DNA from 2 places in the Rhizobium sp. KDH_Rht_773_N genome. Region 1 is predicted to be linked to the other one. Evidence: riboswitches for the same ligand, from Rfam matches in the RefSeq annotation. Region 1 holds a riboswitch; the other holds the start of a gene.
What was found. A riboswitch is a leader RNA that binds a small molecule or an ion and turns the genes downstream of it on or off. The one in region 1 is predicted to bind FMN.

Region 1 (9,585 bases):
ATGACCAGTTCGGCATCCTCAACGACATGTTTCTGAGCCTCGGGCTCATCAGCCAGAAGATTGCGTGGACGGCAGATCCCAATACCGCGATGATCGCCGTTCTGATCGTCGATGTCTGGAAGACGACGCCCTTCATGGCGCTGCTGATCCTTGCCGCCCTGCAGATGGTTCCAGCCGATATTTACGAAGCCGCAAAGATCGACGGCGTCAACCCCATCAAGGTGTTCTGGCGTCTGACCCTGCCGCTGATCCGCCCGGCCATCATGGTCGCGGTGATTTTCCGCATGCTCGATGCCATGCGCATCTTCGACCTGATCTACGTGCTGACGCCGAACAACGCCCAGACCAAAACCATGTCGGTCATGGCGCGCGAGAACCTCTTCGACTTCGACAAGTTCGCCTATGGCGCAACCGCCTCTACCGTCCTCTTTCTCATCATCGCGTCGGTCACCGTGCTCTACATCTGGCTCGGCCGCGTCAATCTCGGCGGAGGCGAACGCTGATGCTGCTTACAGCCACCAAGAATACGCTCTTCTATCTTCTGGTCGCGGTCATCGTCGTCATCGCGGTCTTCCCTTTCTACTACGCGATTCTCACGAGCTTCAAAGCCGGCACGGCTCTCTTCGAGGTCACCTACTGGCCGACCTCGATCTCGCTGGAAAATTATAGCGGCGTGTTGACGACAGGCAGTTTCATCCGCAGCCTCGGCAATTCGCTGTTCATCGCATGCCTCGTGGTTGCCGCTTCGCTGCTGCTTGCCGTCACCGCATCCTACGCGCTTGCCCGCGTGCATTTCCGGGGTCGCGCGCTCCTGATGCTGACCATCCTCTCGGTTTCGATGTTTCCGCAGATTGCGGTGCTCGCAGGGCTCTTTGAACTCATTCGCTGGATCGGCATCTTCAACACGCCGTTCGCCCTGATCTTCTCCTACATGATTTTCACCCTGCCCTTCACGGTCTGGGTGCTGACCACATTCATGCGGGATCTGCCGGTCGAGATCGAGGAAGCTGCGATCGTCGACGGCGCATCACCCTGGGTCGTCATCACGAAAGTCTTCATGCCGCTGATGTGGCCGGCCCTTGTCACCACCGGGCTGCTTGCCTTCATCACGGCCTGGAACGAATTCCTGTTTGCCCTGACGTTCACCTCGTCGGACGCTCAGCGGACGGTGCCGGTGGCGATCGCCCTGCTCTCGGGCGGCAGCCAGTTCGAGATCCCCTGGGGCAACATCATGGCGGCATCGGTCATCGTCACCGTACCCGTCGTCGTCCTTGTTCTTATTTTTCAACGCCGGATCATTTCCGGGCTGACCGCCGGCGGCGTCAAAGGCTGAGGAAAGCGAGATATGGCACAGATCAGACTAGACAATATCCGCAAGAGCTTCGGCGCGTTCGAAGTCATCAAGGGCGTGACAATGGACATCCGCAGAGGCGAGTTCATGGTTTTCGTCGGCCCGTCCGGTTGCGGCAAGTCCACCTTGCTGCGCCTGATCTCGGGGCTGGAGGACATCAGTTCAGGCACGCTCTCCTTCGATGGCGAGCCCGTCAATCGTCTTTCCCCGTCGAAGCGCGGCATCGCCATGGTCTTCCAGTCCTATGCGCTCTATCCGCATATGACGGTCTTCGACAACATGGCCTTCGGCATGAAGCTCTCCGGCCGCACCAGGGAGGAATGCAAGGCGCGAGTCGAGCAGGCGGCCGGCATGCTGCAGCTCTCGCCCTATCTGGAGCGCCTGCCGCGCCAGCTTTCGGGCGGCCAGCGCCAGCGCGTCGCCATCGGGCGCGCCATCGTTCGGGACCCGAGGGTCTTCCTCTTTGACGAACCCCTGTCCAATCTGGACGCGGCCCTGCGCGTCGCCACGCGCCTGGAGATCGCCAAGCTTCACCGCAGCATGCACGACACGACGATGATCTACGTCACCCATGATCAGGTCGAGGCCATGACGCTTGCCGACCGTATCTGCGTGCTGCGCGACGGCGTCGTCGAACAGGTCGGAACGCCGATCGAACTTTACGAGACCCCGAATTCCGTCTTCGTCGCCGGCTTCATCGGCTCGCCGAAGATGAATTTCCTCTCCGGGCCGTTCGCGGCTCCCTACAATGCCCACACGATCGGGGTACGGGCCGAACATATCGAGTTTGCAGATCGGGAACCCGCCTGGACCGGCACCGTTATCCACTCGGAGATCCTTGGCTCGGATAGTTTTGTCTATCTCGACATCGGCTCGGACGAGCCGCTCGTCGTTCGCGAAACCGGCGTATCGAGCCACCAGCCCGGCCAGCGGCTGGGCGTGTCGCCGGTCGGAGATCGCGTTCACCGTTTCGACCAATCCGGACGCGCCCTCGAAAGGGTTCCCTTCAAGGGCGCAGCCTGACCAGCCACCAAACAAACAGGACCCGACCGTCTCCCACCGGTTCGGGTCCGCCAATCGCATGAAGGAGCAGAAATTTGCCTATTCGCACCGTCGTCTGGGGTGAGAACATCCATGAGAATACCAATGCCATCGTCCGCGAGATCTATCCCGAGGGCATGCACACGACCATTGCCAAGGCGCTGAACGGCGACCCGGCGATTTCGGCGACCACGGCCACGCTGCAGGAGCCGGAGCACGGTCTTTCCGAAGCCCGGCTTGCCGAGACCGACGTCCTGACCTGGTGGGGCCACAAGGACCACGGCGCGGTTTCCGACGTCGTCGTCGAGCGCGTCGCCAAACGGGTCTGGGAGGGCATGGGCCTGCTGGTGCTGCATTCGGGCCATTTCTCCAAGATCTTCAAACGGCTGATGGGCACGCCCTGCGCGCTGAAATGGCGCGAGGCGGGCGAGCGCGAGCGGCTGTGGACGATCAACCAGCGCCACCCGATCGCCGCCGGCCTCGGCGAGCATTTCGAGCTGGAAAACGAGGAAATGTACGGCGAGCAGTTTTCCGTACCGGAGCCCCTGGAGACGGTGTTCATCTCCTGGTTCCAGGGCGGCGAGGTGTTCCGCTCGGGCCTGACCTGGCGGCGTGGTGCCGGCAATATCTTCTATTTCCGCCCCGGCCACGAGACCTATCCGACCTATCACGATGCCAACGTGCAGAAGGTGCTGATCAACGGGGTGAAGTGGGCCTATAACCCGGTGGGCGCATTGAAGAGCATTACCGACGCCCCAAATGTGCCGGTAGAAAAAGCCCTGGAGCCGATCGTCGAACGCGGCCCGAGACTGCACCAGGCCGGCGAAGCCGGTTACCGCTGAGGAGAAGAGCAATGCGTCTACTTGTTCTCGGCACAGGCGTCATGGCGAAAAGCCAGGTTGCCAACTTCCTCGCCATCGACGGCGTGGACGTGGTCGGCGCCGTCGATACGGATCGGACCCGGCTCGATGAATTCGCCGATCATTTCAGCATCGAAAAACGCTTCGCCACGCTCGACGAGGCGATCGCATGGGGCAAGTTCGATGCCGCCACAAACGTCACGCCCGACCGTGTCCACCATGCGACGAGCCTCGCGCTGATCGCGGCCGGCAAACATGTCTTCTGCGAAAAGCCGCTGGCGGAAAACTATGCGCATGCGCTGGAGATGACGGAAGCGGCGGAAGCGGCCGGCGTCATCAACATGGTCAACCTCACCTACCGCAACGTGGCACCGCTGCAGCGGGCGCGCGAAATGGTGCTGGCCGGCGAACTTGGCACGATCCGCCATGTGGAAGCGTCCTACCTGCAGAGCTGGCTGGTCTCGCGCGCCTGGGGCGACTGGCGCACGGAATCACGCTGGCTATGGCGGCTTTCCACCGGCCACGGCTCGAACGGCGTGCTCGGCGATGTCGGCATCCACATTCTCGATTTCGCCGCCTATGGCGCGGCCACCGATATCGACCATGTGTTTGCGCGGCTGAAGACCTTCAACAAGGCGCCGGGCGGGCAGATCGGCGAATATCTGCTCGATGCCAACGACAGTTTCACCATGTCGGTGGATTTCGCCAACGGCGCGCTCGGCGTCATTCACGCGACGCGCTGGGCGACCGGCCATCTCAACGAGCTGAAGCTGCGTATCTACGGCGAGAAGGGCAGTCTCGAAGTCAACCACCGCCCCGACGGTTCGGACCTTCGCGGCTGTTTCGGCGAGGACATCGAAAGCGCCACCTGGCGCGACATCGCCGTGCCGGCCGTGCCGACCAACTACCAGCGCTTTGCCGAAGCGGTCAGGACCGGCAAGCAGGACGACCCCACTTTCCGCCATGCCGCCAATCTGCAGAAGGTCATCGATCTCGCGATCGTGTCGGAGAAAGAACGCCGGGAGCTCAATCTGCTGGCCTCCGATAACCCGGAGGGCAGCGCCCAGGAAAACAGGGCCGACGATCAGGGGCCGGCACTCGCACTCGTCGTCTGACGGCGGCAATATGGAAGGCCCGCGCAACCGGGCCTTCTTCGCGCCTATGATCCAGGCAACTTAGGCAGCCTTAACGGGTACGCCCGGGCCGCGATAGGCAATGAGATCCTCGATCGTGATCAGGTGGAGGCCGTGCCGTTCGGCAAACTGCTCGAGTTCGGGCAGGCGCGCCATCGTGCCGTCATCATTGGCGACTTCGCAGATGACGCCCGACGGCGACAGACCGGCAAGCCGTGCGAGATCCACGGCCGCCTCGGTATGGCCGGGGCGCGAAAGCACGCCGTTCGGATGCGCGCGCAGCGGAAAAATATGGCCCGGCCGCGCAAAATCCTCGGGGCGGGAATTCTCGCCGATGAGCGCACGAACCGTCGCGGCGCGGTCGGCCGCGGAAATGCCGGTCGTCGTTTCGGGAATATAATCAACCGACACGGTGAAGGCGGTTCGCAACAGTTCGGTATTGTTGGGCACCATCTGCGGGATCTGCAGTTCGTCCAGCCGCTCGCCTTCCATGGCCACACAGATGAGGCCACGGGCATAATTCATCATGAAGGCGATCGCCTGCGGGGTGATCGCCTCGGATGCGATGACGAGGTCGCCCTCGTTTTCCCGGTCGCGATCATCGACGACGACCACGATCTCGCCTCGCGCAATCGCGGCGATTGCGTCTTCGATTTTGGAAATTGCCATCTTCTCTGCCTTTCAAGGGTTAGCCGCGTGAGCGGCATTCATGGCTGTAGAAAGCCACCATTTTCCCTTGGGCGAACAAGCATGCGAAACGCCGCGTGCCGCGCGGCGCCCTCTGCGTTGCTCTCTTCCATCCGGACTGTGACCGTCGGCTCCGGCATCTCACCGGATCTGCTGACCCTTCGCTTTTCGCGAAGGCGCTCGCGGGCTCCGAGTTGCCTCGATACCGCCGGTGGGGAATTGCACCCCGCCCTGAGAACATTCGTTAGATAGATGATGAAGCCCTTGTCCTGCAAGAGGTTGGGTGCGGATCATCCCGCGGGAATTGGCTCGCAGGAGTGAAAGCACCGTTCCCTTTTGTCGAACAGCATCATGGCATGATCGGGCCGAAGCCGGGGACATCGTGGGCACCGGCGTCATCGCGCCGGCCAGTAGCTACAGCGAGATCAGGCGCCCGATCGATGACCCATAGGGATGTTCGTTGCGTAGAGCGGTGCGAGCAATCATCGCCTGTCATCGTGAGGCGGTATGCCCAGCGGTGCCAGCCGCCGGTTCAGATGAAGGTCGCTTCGAACAGTTCGCGCGCATATTCGTCATGCGTTTTCCCGTCCTGCAGATCCTGCTTCGAGAGTTCGTCGATGAACCGGCCATCCTTCATGATCAGCACGCGATCGCACATATGGGCGATCACCGCGAGATCATGGCTGACAAGCACATAGGTCAGCCCCATCTCCTCGCGCTGGTCCGCGAGCAGGTTCAGGATTTCCGCCTGGATCGACACGTCGAGCGCCGAAGTCGGCTCGTCGAGAAGCAGGATCGGCGGCGAGAGGATCAGCGCCCGTGCGATCGCGACACGCTGGCGCTGGCCGCCGGAAAGTTCGTGCGGGAACCGGTTCGCAAATGCGGCCGGCAGGCCGACCTGGCGCAGGGAGCGTTCGACGGTCTGCCAGATTTCCTGCCTGCCCATCGCCCGCAAGGGCTCGGCAAGGGCAGTGCCGATCCGGTGGCGCGGATGCAGCGATCCGTAAGGGTCCTGGAAGACCATCTGCGCACATTTGAGGTCGTCGAGGCTGCGGGACTTGCCAACGCTGCGGCCGGCGAGGGAAATCTCCCCCGACCATCCCTTTTCCATGCCTGACAGGCATCGCAGGACGGTGGACTTGCCGCAGCCCGACTCGCCGACAATACCCAGCGTTTCCCCGCGCGCGACGCTGAAGCCGATGTCCCTGACGACATGGTTCTGCTGTTTGCCGGACGTGAATGTGACGTTGAGGTCGCGGACGTCGATCATCATGCTCTCTCCAGGTCGATCTTCGAGCGGTCGAGAACCGCAAGCCGCCGGACGGGATGGCGCGGATCGGGCATCGCGGCGATCAGCCCCTTCGTATAGGGATGGCTCGCATCCTCCAGCCGCGTCAGCGTCTCGACGATACGCCCCGCATACATGACGATGATCCGCTCGCAGAAGGCGGAGACCATCCGGATATCGTGACTGATCAGCAGCAGGCCGGAATCGTTCTCCCGGACGAGTTCGTCCAAGAGCGTCAGCACGTCCTTGCGCACGCTGACATCGAGCGCCGAGGTCGGCTCGTCGGCGATGACGAGCTTCGGCTTGGCAAGCAGCATCATCGCAATCATGACGCGCTGGCCCATGCCGCCGGATATCTGATGCGGATATTGTGCCATCACGCGCTCGGCGTCGCGGATGCGGACCCGTTCGAGCATCGTTTTGGCCGCTGCACTGGCCGCCGCGCCGCGCAGGCCGAGATGCAGGCGGGCCGCTTCGGCGACCTGCTTGCCGACTGTCAGCACGGGATTGAGCGAATAGCGGGGGTCTTGCATGATGAGCGCAATATCCTTGCCGCGCATCTTTCCCATCTGCCTCTCGGACAGCGACAGAAGCGGACTGCCGTCGAGGTCGAGGCGCCTTGCCGAGACGGTGGCGCCTGCCGACAGAAGACGCATGATTGCCCGACCGGTCGTCGATTTTCCCGAGCCGGACTCGCCGACGATGCCGACGCGCTCGCGCCCGATCTCGAAGCTGACATGGGAGACGGCCGGCACGGCATTCTTGCCGAAGGTCACATTGAGGTCTTCGACGCAGAGGACTGGCTTCATATCAGGACCTGGCATGACGGGGATCCAGAATGTCGCGAAGCGCGTCGCCCGCGACGTTGAAGGCAAGGCTGGTGACGAGAATGGCAACACCCGGCATCACGGCAACCCACCAATAATCAAGCATGAACTTGCGCCCGCTCGATATCATCGCGCCCCATTCGGGCGCCGGCGGTTGCGCGCCCAATCCCAGGAAGCCCAGCGAGGCGGCCGTCAGGATGATGCCTGCCATGTTCAGGGTCAGGCGCACGATCACCGAAGGAATGCACATGGGGGCGATATAGACGAACAGGATGCGCAGGGGCGAGGCGCCATAAAGGCGGGCCGCGGCCACATAGTCGGCATTGCGGACGACCAGCGCCTCGGCGCGCGCGAGGCGCGCGATGGGCGGCCATGCCGTGAGCGAAATGGCGATGATCGCCGTCGTCAGGCCGGCCCCGAGCGCGGCCGCAAATGCCAGCGCCAGGATCAGCGAGGGAAAGGACAGGACGATATCCGTTGCCCGCATCAGCAGTGCGTCCGTCCGGCCTCCGAAGAAGCCGGCGACGACGCCGATCAAAAGACCGATCGGGCCGACGATGAGAGAAATCGAGAGCACGGTCTGGACGGTGATCCGCGTTCCGTAGATCAGGCGGCTCAGAATATCCCGGCCGAACTCGTCGGTGCCCGCCCAATGCGCGGCGCTCGGCGGCTGCAGCGCATCGGACAGGACCTGGATGTTCGGATCATAGGGCGCAAGCAAAGGCGCAAGGATCGCAACGGCGCAGAGGATCGCCAGAATGACGAAGCCGGCCATGCCGAGCGGCTCCTGCCCCAGCCGTGAGACGATCCGCATGGTCGAGGCGCCAATCCGGGCAGGCAGGCTCGGCGGGCGTACAGCGAGGTCGGTCTGGATTGCATCGCTCATTGCGCGGCCTCCCGCGTCCGCGGATCGAATATCGCATAGGCGATATCCGCCAGGAAATTGAGGAACATGAAGATGAAACCGATGATGATGGTGGCGGCGACGACGGCGTTCATGTCGCCGATCATCAGCGCGTTCGTCATATATTGGCCGATACCCGGCCAGGAAAAGACGATCTCCGTCACGACGGCACCTTCCAGCAGCCCGCCATAGGAGATCGCCAGGATGGTGATGAGCTGCACGGCGATATTCGGCAGAACGTGACCGATGACGGTGCGGGCCGGGCCGACACCCTTTGCCCGCGCGGCAATCACGTAATCCTGGCTCAATTGCTCCAGCGTGAAGCTGCGGGTCATGCGGGTGATATAGGCCATGGCGGCATAGGCGAGGATCACGGCAGGCAGGATGATATGCCCAAGCGCATTCCAGAAGATTTCCGTCTCTCCCTGCAGCAGGCTGTCGATGAGCAGCAGCCCTGTCTGCGGCGCGACCATGCCCTCGTAGAAGACATCGACACGGCCGGGGCCGCCAACCCAGTTCAGCCCGGCATAGAAGATGACCAGGCCGACGATCCCGAACCAGAAGACCGGGATCGAGTGGCCGACAAGCGCGACGATCCGGGCGATCTTGTCGATAAACGTGTCTCGAAAGAGCGCCGCCGTCAGCCCAAGCGGAACGCCGACAAAGGTCGAGATCAGGATTGCCAGAGTGGCGAGCTCAAAGGTCGCGGGAAATGCCTGGGCAAGATCCGAAGAAACCGGATTGCCCGTCAGCACCGCCGTTCCGAAATCGCCATGTGCGAGACCGTTCAGGTAGATCAGGAACTGCTGGTAGATCGGCAGGTCCAGACCGAGCTTCTGGCGCATGGCGGCATAGGCGGCGGGGTCCGCCAGCTCGCCGACGATCGCTCCGACCGGATCGGCGGGAAGAATACGGCCGATCACGAAGGTGACGCACAGCAGGATGAACAGGCTGACGGCCAGGTGCCACACACGGCGCGCCAGTTCCTTGACGGAGAGTTCCTTCATGATCGGCGACCTTGCTTAATCGGTCTCGGCTTTCGTGACGGCCTCAAGGCGGGTCGTCTGGTTCGGATGGCCGACATAGTTCTGAACCTTGTCGTTCAGCACGATCGGCTCGAACCGCTCGAACATCGGCAGGACGGCGGGCTTCTGATCCACGAACATCTTCTGCATCTCGACATAGAGTTCGCCGCGCTTCTTCGGATCGGGCTCGAGCGAGGCCTTTGCCGTCAGGGCCGTCAGTTCGGGTATGTCCCAGGCCGAGCGCCAGACGAAGTTGCCGGCATTGTTCGCCTCGAGAGAATTGTCGGGATTGGAGGCGAACTGCTCCATCGCCCCAAGCACGTTCGGCATGTAGGCGCCGGTCTGCGGAATGAGCAGATCGAAATTCCGAGCCCGATGGGCCGCGATGATATCGGATCCGTTGCCCTGCTGGATATCGACCTTGATGCCGATCTGGCCGAGCGAGGCCTGGATGGCAGTGGCAAGATCG
Region 2 (9,585 bases), on a different replicon from region 1:
TCCGCCCGCGGCGAGAAAACCTCGATCGGCTTCGGCGCGACCGTCAAGGCACCGGACGACCGCCGCGTCGGCGAAGTGCTGCGCGAACTGGAGCCGGAAGACCTGGTCAAGTTCGGCCTCATCCCGGAATTCATCGGCCGTCTGCCGGTTCTGGCAACGTTGGAAGACCTCGATGAGGACGCGCTGATCCAGATCCTGTCCGAGCCGAAGAACGCGCTGATCAAGCAGTACCAGCGCCTGTTCGAGATGGAAGACGTTGAACTGACCTTCCACGAGGACGCGCTGCGCGAAATCGCTCGCAAGGCGATCATCCGCAAGACCGGCGCGCGCGGCCTGCGTTCGATCATGGAAAAGATTCTGCTCGACACGATGTTCGAACTGCCGGCGCTGGAAGGCGTTCGCGAGGTCGTCATCTCCGAAGAGGTCGCGCGCGGCTCGGCCCGTCCGCTCTATATCTATGCCGACCGCCAGGACGAGAAGGCAAACGTTTCGGCCTGACCTGTGCTCGGGGACCGTAATTTTAAGGGGCTTGCCTTGCGCGGGCCCCTTTCTATTTGAAATCTGGTACCCGGCGCTGATAATAGTTGCGGGCAAGGTTGAAAACAGCCCTGGCCGATATTGCGCAAACGACGACCCTTGGCAATGATGCCGTGATTCCGTAGCGTGTTGCTGGCGTTGTTATTTTAGGCGGTTCGGAAATGGTAAGCGTCGCTCCAGTCTGGCGCTTCATTGTGTTGGTGTTCCATTGTAATAAAGCTGTCACATCCGTGGAACGCGGGCGTTAACGTGGCTTGAAAAGCGTAGTCAGAACCTCCACTTGTAACAGCAAGTAGAGTGCCGGCCGGTCCCAAGCGGCCGCGCCAAAGAGCCCGGTAACGGGACGATGGAAAGGAATAAAAATGACGAAGAAAACGTCTGTAGCGAGCAGCACCGCCTATCCTGTTCTTCCCCTGCGCGACATCGTGGTTTTCCCCCATATGATCGTGCCGCTGTTCGTCGGGCGGGAAAAGTCGATCCGTGCGCTCGAAGAGGTCATGGGTTCCGACAAGCAGATCATGCTCGTTACCCAGATCAACGCCAGCGACGACGATCCGGACCCGTCCGCGATCCACCGCGTCGGTACGGTCGCCAACGTGCTGCAGCTCCTGAAACTGCCTGACGGCACCGTCAAGGTTCTGGTCGAAGGCCGCGCCCGCGCCGAGATCGATACCTATACGAGCCGCGAAGATTTCTACGAAGCCCTCGGCCATGTGCTCGAAGAGCCGCATGACGATCCGGTCGAGCTGGAAGCGCTGTCGCGTTCCGTCGTGTCGGAATTCGAAAGCTACGTGAAGCTCAACAAGAAGATCTCGCCCGAGGTCGTCGGCGCGGCCAGCCAGATCGACGATTATTCCAAGCTCGCCGATACGGTCGCCTCGCACCTGTCGATCAAGATCACCGAGAAGCAGGAGATGCTGGAAACCACCAGCGTCAAGGCCCGCCTCGAAAAGGCGCTCGGCTTCATGGAAGGCGAGATCTCGGTCCTGCAGGTCGAAAAGCGCATCCGCTCGCGCGTCAAGCGCCAGATGGAGAAGACCCAGCGCGAATACTACCTGAATGAGCAGATGAAGGCGATCCAGAAGGAACTCGGCGACGGCGAGGAAGGCCGCGACGAGATGAGCGAACTGGAAGAGCGCATCGCCAAGACCAAGCTGTCCAAGGAAGCCCGTGAAAAGGCCGACGCGGAACTGAAGAAGCTGCGCCAGATGAGCCCGATGTCGGCCGAAGCCACCGTCGTTCGCAACTATCTGGACTGGCTGCTCGGTATCCCCTGGGGCAAGAAGTCGAAGATCAAGGCCGATCTCAACAATGCCGAGAAGATCCTCGAAGCCGATCATTTCGGTCTCGACAAGGTCAAGGAGCGCATCGTCGAGTATCTGGCGGTTCAGGCCCGCGCCACCAAGATCAAAGGCCCGATCCTGTGCCTCGTCGGCCCTCCGGGCGTCGGCAAGACCTCTCTCGCTCAGTCGATCGCCAAGGCGACCGGCCGTGAATATGTCCGCATGGCTCTCGGCGGCGTCCGTGACGAAGCTGAAATCCGCGGTCATCGCCGCACCTATATCGGCTCGATGCCCGGCAAGGTCATCCAGTCGATGAAGAAGGCGAAGAAGTCCAACCCGCTGTTCCTGCTCGATGAAATCGACAAGCTCGGCCAGGACTATCGCGGCGATCCATCTTCGGCCCTGCTCGAGGTGCTCGATCCGGCCCAGAACTCGACCTTCATGGACCATTACCTGGAAGTCGAATACGACCTGTCGGACGTGATGTTCATCACGACGGCGAATACGCTGAACATCCCGGCTCCGCTGATGGACCGCATGGAGATCATCCGTATCGCCGGCTACACCGAAGACGAAAAGCGCGAGATTGCCAAGCGGCACCTGCTGCCGAAGGCCATCAAGGAACATGCGCTGCAGCCGAGCGAATTCTCGGTCAGCGACGGCGCCCTGATGGCGGTCATCCAGCAGTACACCCGTGAAGCCGGCGTGCGCAGCTTCGAACGCGAGCTGATGAAGCTTGCCCGCAAGGCGGTCACCGAGATCATCAAGGGCAAGACGAAGTCGGTTCATGTCACGGCCGAGAACATCCACGACTATCTGGGCGTTCCGCGCTTCCGCCACGGCGAAGCCGAGCGCGAGGATCAGGTCGGCGTGGTCACGGGTCTCGCCTGGACGGAAGTCGGCGGTGAGCTGCTGACGATCGAAGGCGTCATGATGCCCGGCAAGGGCCGCATGACCGTCACCGGCAACCTGAAGGAAGTGATGAAGGAATCGATTTCGGCGGCGGCCTCTTACGTCCGCTCGCGCGCCGTCGATTTCGGCATCGAGCCGCCGCGCTTCGACAAGAGCGACATTCACGTGCATCTGCCGGAAGGCGCGACGCCGAAGGATGGTCCCTCAGCGGGCGTCGCCATGGCAACCGCGATCGTCTCGATCATGACCGGCATCCCGGTCAGCAAGGATGTGGCGATGACGGGTGAAATCACCCTGCGCGGCCGCGTCCTGCCGATCGGCGGCCTGAAGGAAAAGCTGCTCGCGGCACTGCGCGGCGGCATCAAGAAGGTGCTGATTCCGGAAGAGAACGCGAAGGATCTGGCCGAGATTCCGGACAACGTGAAGAACAATATGGAGATCATTCCGGTCTCCCGCATGGGCGAAGTGATCAAGCATGCGCTGATCCGTCGTCCGGAGCCGATCGAATGGGATGGCACGGTTGATACGCCTGTCATCGCAACGGTCGAAGGGCTTGATGAAGCAGGCGCAACCATAGCTCATTGAGCTGTCGGCGCCTCATTTATGCCCAAATGTTGCAAAACGCGTGGAAAGGCCGGCGCAAACGCCGGCCTTTTTTGTGAAAACCTCACGTAGACGCTTGCTTTTCCTTGATTTGCAGGGTTTTTGGGTTCCCGGCGGGCCTGATGAAAGCGATTTCTGCGCCTAGCTCACAGATTGAGTTGTTTCATACCATTTAGAAAGGGGTGGAAACATGAACAAGAATGAACTCGTGTCCGCAGTAGCCGAAAAGGCTGGACTGACGAAGTCTGACGCAGCATCTGCCGTCGACGCAGTTTTCGACGTTGTACAGGCTGAACTGAAGAGCAAGGGCGACGTTCGCCTGGCTGGCTTCGGCAGCTTCACGGTTTCCCATCGCGCTGCCACGAAGGGCCGTAACCCGTCGACCGGCGCCGAAGTCGACATTCCGGCCCGCAACGTGCCGAAGTTCACGCCCGGCAAGGGCCTGAAGGACGCCGTCAACGGCTGATACGAGATTGTCCGCCGGCCGTAAACGAGAACGGCCGCGCAGGATTTGGAGGGGTTCGGCAGCGCCGGACCCCTTTTTGTTGTCGCCGCTTGCCGCGCGCCGCACTTTGTCTTACGACGGCAATGTTCTCAGGGCGGGGTGAAAGTCCCCACCGGCGGTAAGGGTTTCGGCCCAAGCCCGCGAGCGCCTTCCGAAGCTTCGGTCGCGGAAGGGTCAGCAGATCCGGTGCGATTCCGGAGCCGACGGTTAAAGTCCGGATGAAAGAGAATGAGCATGGCCGCGCGGGGCAGGGGACTGCCGCGTCCGCGTGCCGTGGCCTCATGCGTCCTGATTTATGTTTGGTCCCTGTCCTGGATGGAAGACATGAATCAGAATTCCCTCGTAATGCCGCATTCGCGCGCTTTTGCCGGTGCCGCTTTCATGGTGGCGGGCGGCGTTGCCTTCTCGCTTCTCAACGTCGTCACGCAATGGTTGACGATGACGCTCGCCTTTCCGGCCGCGTCAGCCGCCTTCTGGCAATATGCTTTCGCTTTCCTCTTTTCCTTGCCCTTCCTGCGCAAGGCCGGCCTTTCGGCCATGCGCACCCGCTATCCCTGGCGGCATCTCGTGCGCGTCGCCTTTGCCGCGCTCGGCGTCGAGGCCTGGGTCTCCGGCCTCGCCTCCGTGCCGATCTGGCAGGCCATCGCGCTTGTCATGACCTCGCCCTTCTTCATCATTCTCGGCGCGCGCCTGTTCCTCGGCGAGCGTGTCGGCCCGGCCCGCTGGGCGGCGACCAGCATCAGCTTTGCCGGTGCGATGATCATCCTCCAGCCATGGTCGGACAGCTTCACCTGGGCAGCGCTCCTGCCGGTCGCCTCGGCCCTGCTCTGGGGCGCGTCCTCGCTCATCACCAAGAGCCTCACCGGCATCGAAAAGCCGGAGACGATCACCGTCTGGCTGCTGGTGCTGCTGACGCCGATCAATGGCGGTCTTGCACTTGCGGCGGGCTTTGCAATACCGGCAGGCGGAACACTTGCGCTCTTCCTCCTGGCGGGCCTGCTGACCGTGGTGGCCCAATATCTGCTGACGCTCGCCTATGCCAGCGCCGACGCTGCCTATGTGCAGCCCTTCGACGATCTGAAACTGCCCTTGAACGTGCTCGCCGGCTGGCTTTTCTTCGGTTACGCGCCGGCCGGCTATCTGTGGCTGGGTGCTGCGCTCATTCTTGCCGCCTCGCTCTTCATCATGCGCACCGAGATGCGCCGCGAAAGGGAAACGGCCTGACGCGAACCCTACGAAAAGTTGCGGGACTGTCATGTGTCTGTCATGGCAGTCCCGCAAAACCCCTCTGTTCGATTTTTTCGACATTGGGGGATTTTCAATGACATCGTTTTCGCGCAAGGCAGCGCTTGCTGCAGTGCTTCTCGCATCCGTTGCTTTCCCGGCAGCGGCCGAGCCTGTTTTCAACCGCATCGCCTCGTTCCCGGTCGCAACCAACCTGCCGGCCGACAAGGACAAGCTTTCGACCACCTCGGCCGAAATCATCACCGCTTCGCAGGACGGCAACACGCTGATCTACAGCGACAGCCCGCTCGGCGCGATCGGCTTCATCGACATCACCGACGCCAAGGCCCCCAAGGCGGGCGGCGCGCTGATGATGGATGGCGAGCCGACCTCGGTCACGACGGCAGCCGGCAAGGCGCTGGTCTCCGTCAATACCGGCGAAAGCAAGCAGAAGCCGTCTGGCCGTCTGGCCATCGTCGATATCGCCACGAAGAAGATCGACGCGACCTGCGATCTCGGCGGCCAGCCTGATTCGATCGCCCTCAACAAGGACCGGACGCTCGGCACCATCGCGATCGAAAACGAGCGCGACGAAGAGGTCAACGACGGCAAGATTCCGCAGATGCCGGCAGGCGACCTCGTCGTCTTCCAGGTCAAGACCGACGGCACCGTCGATTGCGGCACGATCAAGCATGTCGCGCTGACCGGCCTGGCAGGCGTTGCCCCGGAAGATCCGGAACCGGAATTCGTTGCCTTCAACAGCCAGAACGAAATTGCGCTCACGCTGCAGGAAAACAACGAGATCGTCATTCTGGACGGCGCCACCGGCACGGTGAAGACGCACTTTACAGCCGGCAGCACCGACCTTGCCGGCATCGACACCAAGCGTGACGGCGCCCTGAAGTTCACCGGCGAGAAGAAGGGCGTCCTGCGCGAGCCCGACGCCGTCAAGTGGCTGGACGACAACCGTCTCGTCGTCGCCAACGAAGGCGACTACGAGGGCGGTTCGCGCGGCTTCACCATTTTCGACAAGACCGGCAAGGTCCTCTTCGAATCCGGCGGCTCCTTCGAACGCGCCGTCGCCGCTCTCGGCCACTATCCGGAAAGCCGCTCCTCGTCGAAGGGTGTCGAGCCGGAAGGTCTCGAAGCCGCCAAGTTCGGCGATGACAGCCTGTTCTTCCTGCTCGCCGAGCGCGCCTCCGTGGTCGGCGTCTACAAGGATACCGGCGCCGATCCGGAACTGCTGCAGATCCTGCCGTCGGGCGTTTCTCCGGAAGGCGCAATCGCCATTCCGCAGCGCAATCTGCTGGCCACCGCCAACGAAGTCGATCTCGGCGAGGACGGCGGCCCGCGTTCGCATGTCATGATCTATCAGCGCGGCGAAGGCGAGAAGGCCTATCCGCAGATCGTTTCGGCCGAAAAGGACGGCAATCCGATCGGCTTCGCAGCCCTCTCGGGCCTTGCCGCCGTTCCGGGCAAGCCGGGCATGCTCTATGCCGTCAGCGACAGCGTGCTGGGCTCGCAGCCGACGATCTACACGATCGACGCCACGAAGAAGCCGGCCGTCATCACTGACGCGCTCGTCGTCAAGCGTGACGGCGCCCCGGCCCAGAAGCTCGACATCGAAGGCATTGCCGTTGCCGCCGACGGTTCCTTCTGGCTGGCTTCGGAAGGTTATACCGAGCGCCTCGTGCCGCACGCGCTGTACAACGTCACCGCCAAGGGCGACATCAAGACCGAAATCGCCCTGCCGAAGGAGCTGCTCGCCAACGAAATCCGCTACGGTTTCGAAGGTGTCACGATCGTCGGCAGCGGCGACGAGACGACGCTCTGGATGGCCGTGCAGCGCGAGTGGAACGACGACGAGAAGGGCTTCGTGAAGCTCCTCTCCTATAATCCGAAAAAGAAGGAATGGGGCGGCGTGCGCTACCCGCTCGACAAGAGCGAGAGCGGCTGGGTCGGCCTCTCCGAAATCACCGCTCAGGGCGACAGCGTCTACATCATCGAGCGTGACAACCTCGTCGGCGATGCGGCCAGGCTGAAGAAGCTCTACAAGGTGGCAATCTCCGACCTGAAGCCGGCCAAGCTCGGCGGCGAACTGCCGGTCGTCAAGAAGACGGAAGCCCATGATTTCATCGGCGACCTGAAGTCGGCCACCAACGGCTACGTTCTCGACAAGCTGGAAGGCTTCGCCTTCGACGCCTCGGGCAAGGCCTATGCCGTGACCGACAACGACGGCGTCAGCGACTCCTCGGGCGAAACCCTGTTCTTCCCGGTCAACCTGACCGCCACGAACTGAGACCGCCTTTGCAGGGAACGGAAAGGCCGGGCGGACGCTCGGCCTTTTTCCTTGGCGCTAGGTCATGAAGCCGGGTAGAGCGGTCGCGAGCGCATCGACCGCAAGGCGGACCTTGAGCGGCAAATGCGGGGTCTGCAGCCATAGCGCATGGCAGTCATAGAGAAATTCCGGCTGTTCCGGCAGCAGCACTTCCAGCGTCCCTGCCTGCACACGGTCGCGGATCAGCCAATAGGGCAGCCAGGCAAGTCCCATATCGGCCGCTGCCGCATCGGCAATCGCATCGAGATCGTCGAGCCGCAGCCGGCTATTCGGCCGCACTTCCAGCGGCGGCGCATCGCCGCACGGAAAGAGCCAGGGGCGGAAGCGGGCCGAGCGCGCATAGATGATCGCCTTGTGCCTGCCGATATCCTCGATCCGATCCGGCCTGCCATGCATGTCGAGATAGTTCGGCGAGGCGCAGACCACCATGCGCTGGCGCGCGAGCCGACGCGCGATGAGGTCCGACCTGTCCTCCAGTTCGCCTGTGCGGATGGCAAGGTCATATCCGCCCTCGGCAAGATCGGTGATGGGATCGCCGAGCGACAGGTCGAGATCGAGCTTCGGATGTCGCTTTGCAAGTTCGGTCAGAACCGGAAGCACGCAATGACGGCCGAAATGCACGGGCATGGTGACGCGCAGCTTTCCGCATGGCTCTGAGAGATGGTCGACCGCCAGCGCATCCGCGGCCTCCGCTTCGGCAAGGATCAGCCGGCAGCGCTCGTAATAGGCGCGCCCGAAATCCGTGAGGCTCTGCCGGCGTGTCGTCCGGTTGATGAGGCCGACGCCCAGCCGCTCCTCCAGAAAACGGATGTGTTTGCCGACCATCGGCCCGGACAGGCCGAGCGCGGCAGCCGCGGCCGCAAACGAACCGAGATCGACGGCCTTCACGAAGACGGCCATGCTGGTCAGACGATCCATATTCAAAACTCATAGTTTATTCTGTCGTGCTTTCCGGCCAATTTATCTTCAATAATCCGTCTGTCATAGCTCATTCGGTTCGATTGTTTTGGAGTCGTTGGCAAATGGCACGCGTAATCCGCTTTCACGAGATCGGCGGTCCCGAGGTTCTTCGCATCGAGGACCTGGATATTCCGGCACCGGGGCCGGGGCAGGTCCGGATCCGCGTCAAGGCGCTCGGCATCAACCGCGCCGAAGCGCTGTTGCGCTCCGGCGCCTATATCGAGACGGCGCCGCTGCCTTCGGGTCTGGGTCTCGAGGCGGCCGGTCTGGTCGATACGGCAGGCGAGGGCGTGGATGGTTTTGCGCCCGGCGATGCTGTCAGCATCGTCCCGCCGATCTCCATGGTCCGCTGGCCGGCTTATGGCGAGCTTATCAATTTTCCCGCCGAATTCGTCGTCAGGCATCCGCCGGCGCTCTCCTGGGAGGCGGCCGCCGCCGTCTGGATGCCGTATCTGACGGCCTACGGCGCGCTCGTCGATATTGCCCGGTTGGGCAAGGGCGATTTTGTCGCCGTCACCGCGGCCTCCAGCAGCGTCGGGCTCGCCGCCATCCAGATCGCCAACACGGTCGGCGCGACGCCGGTCGCGATCACCAGGACCTCGTCGAAACGCCAGCCGTTGCGTGAAGCCGGTGCTGCCGACGTCATCGCCTCGCAGGAGGAGGACGTGGAAAGGCGGCTCAAGGAAATCGCCGGCCCGGATGGCCTGCGCGTCGTCTTCGATGCCGTCGCCGGTTCGATCTTCGAACCGCTGACGGCGGCGATGTCGCCGGGTGGCATTCTCATCGAATATGGTGGCCTGAGCCCGCAGCCGACGCCGTTTCCGCTTGCCGCCGTGCTCGGCAAATGCCTGACCTTACGCGGCTATCTGGTTCATGAGATCGTGCGCGATCCCGTGCGGCTGGCGGCGGCAAAGGCTTTCATTCTCGATGGCCTCGCATCCGCTGCGCTCAAGCCCGTCATCGCCAGGACCTTTCCTTTCGAGCAGATGGTCGAGGCGCACCGCTTTCTGGAATCGAACGAGCAGTTCGGCAAGATCGTCGTGACGGTCTGACATGGTCTCCGGCCCGGACGGAAAGTGCTGTCCGGGCCGGACGATCTGCCGGCGCCTACCAGCGCTGATGCACATGCGGCGCGATCAGGCGCTCGTAGATTTCGCGCGTCGCCGCCATGACGTCGGCCGAAAGCGGCGCAAGATCGGCGGCGGCCGCATTCGCGCTCGCCT

Region 2: another riboswitch for FMN. It lies ahead of ACU8HS_RS01910 (DMT family transporter); the one in region 1 lies ahead of ribB (3,4-dihydroxy-2-butanone-4-phosphate synthase).

Annotation. Positions count from the first base shown of each region.
Region 1 covers NZ_JBRFNB010000002.1:392,903-402,487, forward strand. The annotation lists gene ACU8HS_RS23745 (carbohydrate ABC transporter permease) at 1-503, shown strand, start outside; gene ACU8HS_RS23750 (carbohydrate ABC transporter permease) at 503-1,333, shown strand; gene ACU8HS_RS23755 (ABC transporter ATP-binding protein) at 1,346-2,374, shown strand; gene ACU8HS_RS23760 (ThuA domain-containing protein) at 2,449-3,234, shown strand; gene ACU8HS_RS23765 (Gfo/Idh/MocA family protein) at 3,246-4,367, shown strand; gene ribB (3,4-dihydroxy-2-butanone-4-phosphate synthase) at 4,428-5,054, opposite strand; FMN riboswitch at 5,170-5,315, opposite strand; gene ACU8HS_RS23775 (ABC transporter ATP-binding protein) at 5,605-6,342, opposite strand; gene ACU8HS_RS23780 (ABC transporter ATP-binding protein) at 6,342-7,169, opposite strand; gene ACU8HS_RS23785 (ABC transporter permease) at 7,171-8,073, opposite strand; gene ACU8HS_RS23790 (ABC transporter permease) at 8,070-9,098, opposite strand; gene ACU8HS_RS23795 (ABC transporter substrate-binding protein) at 9,114-9,585, opposite strand, start outside.
Region 2 covers NZ_CM129525.1:358,313-367,897, reverse strand. The annotation lists gene clpX (ATP-dependent Clp protease ATP-binding subunit ClpX) at 1-498, shown strand, start outside; gene lon (endopeptidase La) at 900-3,317, shown strand; gene ACU8HS_RS01915 (HU family DNA-binding protein) at 3,526-3,801, shown strand; FMN riboswitch at 3,922-4,074, shown strand; gene ACU8HS_RS01910 (DMT family transporter) at 4,156-5,064, shown strand; gene ACU8HS_RS01905 (esterase-like activity of phytase family protein) at 5,162-7,363, shown strand; gene ACU8HS_RS01900 (LysR family transcriptional regulator) at 7,421-8,320, opposite strand; gene ACU8HS_RS01895 (zinc-dependent alcohol dehydrogenase family protein) at 8,425-9,414, shown strand; gene ACU8HS_RS01890 (aldo/keto reductase) at 9,470-9,585, opposite strand, start outside.